DNA from 2 places in the Lysobacter sp. 05T417 genome. Region 1 is predicted to be linked to the other one. Evidence: riboswitches for the same ligand, from Rfam matches in the RefSeq annotation. Region 1 holds a riboswitch; the other holds the start of a gene.
The links. Region 1 has a riboswitch for cobalamin ahead of AC1DER_RS12340 (ribonucleoside-diphosphate reductase subunit alpha). Riboswitches for the same ligand answer to the same signal wherever they lie in the genome.
Positions count from the first base shown of each region.

Region 2: another riboswitch for cobalamin. It lies ahead of btuB (TonB-dependent vitamin B12 receptor); the one in region 1 lies ahead of AC1DER_RS12340 (ribonucleoside-diphosphate reductase subunit alpha).

Region 1 covers NZ_JBFTLK010000006.1:74,362-77,766, reverse strand. Annotated here, with positions in the region: gene AC1DER_RS12345 (DUF2339 domain-containing protein) at 1-604, opposite strand, end outside; cobalamin riboswitch at 722-962, shown strand; gene AC1DER_RS12340 (ribonucleoside-diphosphate reductase subunit alpha) at 1,331-3,405, shown strand, end outside.
Region 2 covers NZ_JBFTLK010000004.1:275,603-279,007, forward strand. Annotated here, with positions in the region: gene AC1DER_RS09075 (NAD(P)/FAD-dependent oxidoreductase) at 1-211, shown strand, start outside; gene btuB (TonB-dependent vitamin B12 receptor) at 331-2,211, opposite strand; cobalamin riboswitch at 2,374-2,592, opposite strand; gene AC1DER_RS09085 (TfoX/Sxy family protein) at 2,836-3,225, opposite strand; gene AC1DER_RS09090 (GAF domain-containing protein) at 3,222-3,405, opposite strand, start outside.

The DNA.
Region 1 (3,405 bases):
TCGCGCCGCCCTGCAGGCTCAGCGCGAAGCTGCGCCTGGCCTCGCGCTGGCGCCAACCGAATACGAGCGCCGCGAGCGCCGAGGCGGCAATGCCGGCCAGGCGCAGTTCGACCGGCATGCGCATCCAGCCCTGGTCGGAGGCGTACTTCAGCAACGAGGCGATACCGGCGAAGAACACCAGCACGCCGACCTTGACCGGCATGTTGCCTTCGGTGAACCACCTGCGAACTGCACGCGTGGCCAGGTCGACCATGTCCGGTCGCGCCGGTTCGCGCGGCGCGCGCGCGTACTGCGGCGTGGCTCGTTCGCGCGCGGCGGCCGGCAGCGGCGGCGTCGGCGCCGGTGGCGCCGACGCAGGCGCGGCGGGACGTTCGAGCGGAGGCGGTGTGGCCGCGGCAGCCGATGGCGCCTGGGCGCGCATCCATTCCTGCAACGTCGGCCCCTCTGCCTGTTCGCGGGCGACCGGCGGCGAGCGCAATTGCGCGACCTGCGCCTCGAGGACGGCGACGCGCGCCTTGAGCGTCCCGATCATCGTCAGCGCGACGATCAGCAGGACCGGCACCGACAACACCAGCAGCACGAGAATTCCTATTCCACCAGCCATCCATGGGCCCCCTGTTGTGGATCTGGGCTCACATTACCGCAAGCGCAGGTGTGCGGTTCAGCTTTTGCGTTCGGATCGTGGCGCACAACATTATGTGTTGACCAACCAGCTCGACCCCACTATGTTGTGTCCGTCGGTGCCGGCCTAGCGGTCGGCTTAAAAGGGAAGTCCGGTGCGGCCACGCTCGAACAGCGAGCGGCCAAGTCCGGCGCTGCCCCGCAGCGGTAGTGGAAACGAACGCCGTCATGGCACTGGGCCCAAGGCCTGGGAAGCGACGGTCAGTAGGTGAGGTCACCAGCGGCAAACGCCCGGTCCTCGCGTCCAGAGCCCGAAGACCTGCCGACAGCCGCGCGTTGCACACCGCGCGGTGACCGGCCAGCGAGTCTTCGGAGGGAAGACGGTCGGTGTCGCACGGTGGCGCCGTTGCTGTCGAAGAACGCATGCGCCACTCCAGGCCGGTCTCGGCCTGCGCGACGCCGCAACCGCAATCTCCGAGTCCCGCGACCCGCGCCACGCCGCCCTTCGAGGGAAGGACGACGAGCCGTGCGCCCACGCACCGGAGCCAACAGCATGACCACCACCACCGACGCGCCCGCCGCCAGCAAGGCTGCCGCCCAGCCGAAGGCCACGCTCGTCACGACCGCGGCCGCCACGACCGCCTCCGCCACGACCGCGCAGGGCGAGTCCGCCGGCTTCGCCCTGACCCCGCCGGCCGCGAACCTCACCATGACGGTGACCAAGCGCAACGGCCGCCGCGATCCGGTCGACCTCAACAAGATCGTGCGCGCGGTGACGCGCAACTGCGACGGCCTGTTCTCGGTCGATCCAATGCGCGTGGCCACCCGCACCATCTCCGGCCTGTACGACGGTGCAACCACGCGCGAACTGGACGAGCTGTCGATCCGCACCGCCGCGCTGCTGACCGCCGAGGAACCCGAGTACGGCCGCCTCGCCGCGCGCCTGCTCGCCGGTGTGATCGAGAAGGAAGTCGCCGGCATCGAGATCCATGCGTTCTCGCAGTCGGTGCACCGCGGCCATGAGCTGGGCCTGATCAACGAGCGCCTGCTGACCTTCGTCCAGGCCAACGCGCGCAAGCTCAATGACGCCATCGACCCGGCGCTGAACCAGCGCTTCGACTACTTCGGCCTGCGCACGCTGTACGACCGCTACCTGCTGCGCCACCCGACGGCGCGGACCGTCATCGAGACTCCGCAGCAGTTCTTCCTGCGCATTGCCTGCGCGCTCAGCGAGAATGTCAGCGACGCGCTGGCGTTGTACCGGCGCATGGCACAGCTGGACTACATCCCGAGTTCGCCGACGCTGTTCAACTCGGGCACGACGCACGAGCAGCTGTCGAGCTGCTTCCTGCTCGACTCGCCGGAAGACTCGCTGGAGAGCATCTACAAGCGCTACATGGACGTGGCCAAACTGAGCAAGTTCAGTGGCGGCATCGGCCTGAGCTACACCCGCATCCGTTCGCGCGGTTCGCTGATCCGTTCCACCAATGGCCTGAGCAACGGCATCGTGCCGTGGCTGAAGACGCTCGATGCCTCGGTCGCCGCCGTCAATCAGGGCGGCAAGCGCAAGGGCGCGGCCTGCGTATACCTGGAGCCGTGGCACGCCGACGTCGAGGAGTTCCTCGAGCTGCGCGACAACACCGGCGACGAAGCCCGGCGCACGCACAACCTCAACCTGGCCAACTGGATCCCGGACGAGTTCATGCGCCGCGTGGAGGCCGATGGCGACTGGTCGCTGTTCGATCCGGCCAAGGTGCCGCAGCTGACCGACCTGTGGGGCGAGACGTTCGATCGCGCCTACCACGCCGCCGAAGTCGCCGGCCTGGCGACGCGCCAGGTCAAGGCGCGCGAGCTCTACAGCCGCATGGTGCGGACGCTGGCGCAGACCGGCAACGGCTGGATGAACTTCAAGGACAAGTCCAACCGCGCCTGCAACCAGACCCTGCGCGAAGGCAACGTGGTGCACCTGTCGAACCTGTGCACCGAAATCCTGGAAGTCACCTCGCAGGACGAGACCGCGGTCTGCAACCTGGGCTCGATCAACCTCTCGCACCATGTCGAGCTCTTCGCCGAAGGACCGGTGCACGGCGAAGACGGCCGCTTCGATTTCGACAAGCTGGCCGAGACGGTGCGGCTCGCTGTACGCCAGCTCGACCGCGTCATCGACCTGAACTTCTACCCGATCGAAACCGCGCGCCGCGCCAACCTGAAGTGGCGTCCGGTGGGCCTTGGCGTGATGGGCCTGCAGGACGTGTTCTTCAAGCTGCGCATGCCGTTCGATTCGGACCAGGCGCGGGCGCTGTCGAAACAGATCGCCGAGGCGGTCTACTTCCACGCACTGTCGGCCTCCAACGAACTGGCGATGGAACGTGGCCGCCACCCGTCGTTCGCCGACACCCGCGCTTCGCAGGGCGAGCTGCAGTTCGAGGCCTGGGGCGTGGCGCCGTCCGACGCCCACGGCTGGGACGGCCTGCGCGCACGCATCGCCGAGCACGGCCTGCGCAACTCGCTGCTGATCGCGATCGCGCCGACCGCCACCATCGCCTCGATCGCCGGTTGCTACGAGTGCATCGAGCCGCAGATATCGAACCTGTTCAAGCGCGAGACGCTGTCGGGCGACTTCCTCGTTGTCAACCGCTACCTGGCCGAGGAGCTGAAGACGCTCGGCCTGTGGACGCCGGAGCTGCGCGACCGCATCAAGATGGCCGAAGGTTCGATCCAGGGCATCAAGGAGATTCCCGAGTCGCTGCGTGCGGTCTACCGCACCGCGTGGGAACTGCCGAT
Region 2 (3,405 bases), on a different contig from region 1:
CTTCTCCTGGGCCGGCACCTTCGCCGAGACCAAGGACGGCCTGCCCTTCATGGGCCCGCATCCGCAATGGGGCACACGCGTCCTGTTCGCGATGGCCTACGGTGGAAACGGCATCACCTACTCGATGGTCGGTCGAGACCTGATCCGCGCCGCGATCAGGAAGAAACGTCATCCCCTGTCGCAACTGTTCTCGTTCGAGCGCATGCATTGACTCCCCACCCGGGCGGACGGCGCCACCCCGACGACAGCCACAAACCCGTCAGCGACAGCCAAAAAGAGGGACCCGGCATCCCGCCGGGCCCTTCCATCACATCAAACGCAGAAGCCGCCTCAGTTCATCGGCGCATAGCGCAGCGTCAGGAACCACTCGCGACCCGGCTGGTTGTAGAACGCCACCGTCTCGTAATCACGGTCGAACACGTTGGCCACCCGTGCCTGCAGCGTCAGATCGCGGGTAAGCGCGTACTCGGCGCGCAGATCGAGCGTGCCGTAGCCGCCGAGACGACGCGTGTTGGCGACATCGTCGTAGCGCGAACCTTCGCCCACCGCAGTCAGGCCAACACGGAAATCACCAAAAGCGCGATCGACATCCAGGCGAGCACTGTTCTTGGCGCGACGGGCCAGATCGTTGCCCTCATAGAACCCACGACGATTCTCGGTGTCGAGGAAACTGATTGCACCATTGATCGTCCAGTCCGCGATCGTCGTGTCGGCCGACAGCTCCGCACCCTGCATGCGCGCCTTCTCGACGTTGTTGGGAAGATTGATCGCCGCATCGAACGCGATCAGATCGTCGACGTCGGTGCTGAAGGTATCGAGGTGCACGTTGAAACCGTTACCCAGATAGGCCACGCCAAGCTCCCAGGTCTCCGAGTCTTCCGGGCGCAGGTTGGGGTTGCCGAAGAACGGGTAGTACAACTCGTTGAACGTCGGCGCCTTGAACGCACTGCCGTAGCCAGCAGTGACGCGCCAGCTGTCGGCGAACACCAGGCCCCATGCCGCGCCGCCGGTGGTGTGGCCACCGAACTGCTCGTTGTCGTCGTGGCGCACGCTGGCCTCCAGCGACTGCGCGCCGAACTTGCCCTGGTACTGCACGAAGGCTGCCTTGTTGTCGCGCTCGTCCTCGTCGTAGCGGGTGGTGCCCTCGACGCTGTCGTTGAGCCAGTCCAGGCCGACGCTGACGAGCTGGTTGGCGGCGAGGCCGAAGTCGCCCTGCAGCGTGGCGCTGTCACGGTTGGTGCTGAAGAAATCGAGGTAGGTGTCGCCGAGGAAGTTGTCGGACGAGTCGACGTTGCGGCCGGCGGTCAGGTGCACGTCGACGCGGTCGGACGGGTGCCAGCGCACCTTGCCGCCGATGACCTGCTGCACGGTTTCGGCGCGGTCGGTGAAGTCGCCGTCGAACTCGTTGTCGCCTTCGTTGCGCAGGGCATGGCCTTCCAGCGTCCACTGCTCGCCGAGGTTGATTCCACCGCGCAGCGACAGGGCGTCCTTCTCATAGCCGTCGCGGTCGGGCTGGGAGTCGAGGGCGATGAAGCAACCGGCGCCGTCGAACGTGGCCGGGTCGAAGAAGCCGTTGCAGGCGTTGATGCCGCCGGTGCGCGTGTGCTGGTAGTCGGCGCCGAACCAGCCACGGTCGTTGCCTCCGCCGAAGCCGACGCCATAGCCGAGGGTGTCGTTGCTGCCGCCGTCGAAGCGCACGCGCGGGGCGAATGCATGCTTGTCGCGGCGGGTGAACACCTGGATCACGCCGCCGATGGCGTCGGCGCCGTACAGGCTCGAGCGCGGGCCACGGACGATCTCGACGCGGTCGATCATCTCGATCGGCAGGTCCTGGAACGCGGTCAGGCCGGAGGTGGCCGAGCCGACGCGGATACCGTCGACAAGCACCAGCACGTGATCGGATTCGGCGCCGCGCAGGAACAGCGTGGTCAGCTTGCCGTCGCCGCCCTGGTTCGACATCGAGATGCCGGCGCGGCCGCGCAGCAGGTCGGGCAGCGAGCGCGCCTGGCTGGCGCGGATCTGTTCGGCGTCGATGACTTCCACCGGCGCCAGTGCGTCGTTGACGCTGACCGCGGTGCGGTTGGCGGTGACGATGACCTGGTCCAGGTCGGTGGCGCCGGCGGTGTCCTGCGCCTGGGCGAGCGCGGGCGCGGCGAACAGGCACGCGACAGCGAGGTGCACGGCCATCGACATCGGGGTACGCAATTGCATCGATATTTCTCCAACGCACGGCTCGTGCCGTGACGGGCAACTGGGGACGTCGCGAGGAGAGTGCACGGGGCTGCGGTGTGGGCGCACGGCGCCAACGTCGCCGCCGCGATGCCCTCCGCATCGCAACCAGGGGTGGGCCCGGCCGTACTGTCGTGTACAGGCGCGTGACCCTGCTTCCAGGCCGGTCTCCGGACTCGCGAGTGGAGGCATGTGCTCTCCGGCGCCGCGCCTTCCCGTGTCATGCACAGTGGCGGATGCAGCGCTTGTACTCGCTTACCGTTGCGGGGGCAGTGCCGGAATGATCCCTGCGGGGACGTCACCGGCTTCCCGTTTCAACCCGCCGGCAGACGCCGCCGGGTCACCTCGAAGCGGGCGCAGTCTACGCGATATGTTCCCCGCTGCCCAAATGTCCTCTCGTGATGCGGGGGCTTCGCATGGGCGGCGTCCGCCGGGCCGGGGATTGCTACGCCCGGCAGACGACATCCTGTCTCTATGCCGGGCGTGGGCCATCCATGGCCCACTGCTTCGCAATCCCCGACCCGGCGGACGCCGCTTCGGCAATTCGTTGCCCGGTCTTCGATTTGATGTCATCCCCGCGAAGGCGGGGAGGGACGTTGCCCTGCCTCAATCCCGCTCGGCGGGCTCGTCCAGCAGCGACGGCATCTCCATCGTCTCTTCGGCGATCTGGGTCGTGGTCACCGGTCCCGCCGGTGGGCGGTAGCGCGGTGGCGGCAGCAGGGCGATTGCGGCTTCGGTGGCGGCAATCAGCTCGGCGCGGCGTTCGTCGGAGACTTCCTGCCAATGGCAGTCCTGCAGCGCGCCCTCGATGGCGTACAGCAGGTTCAAGGTCGGTTTGAAGCCGGCGCGCTTGACCCGCATGAACGCCTCCACCGTGCCCACTCCGGCCAGGTCCTCGCGCGTGCGCAATCCCACCTGGCGCAGCCAGGCCGCGGACTTGGGCCCGATGTTGCGCATCTTGTCGGTGCTGTTTGCGGCGTTTTTTGCGGTATTCATGCCAGCGACTCCACGAAGGCCTGGGCAATCGCCTCCAGGCCGCGCTGGTCGTCGGCGTCGAAGCGGTCGAAGTGCGGGCTGTCCAGATCGAACACGCCGATCAGCTGGCCATCCCCCCCCACAAGTGGCACGACCAGTTCGGAGTTAGACGCAGAATCGCACGCAATGTGGCCAGGGAAG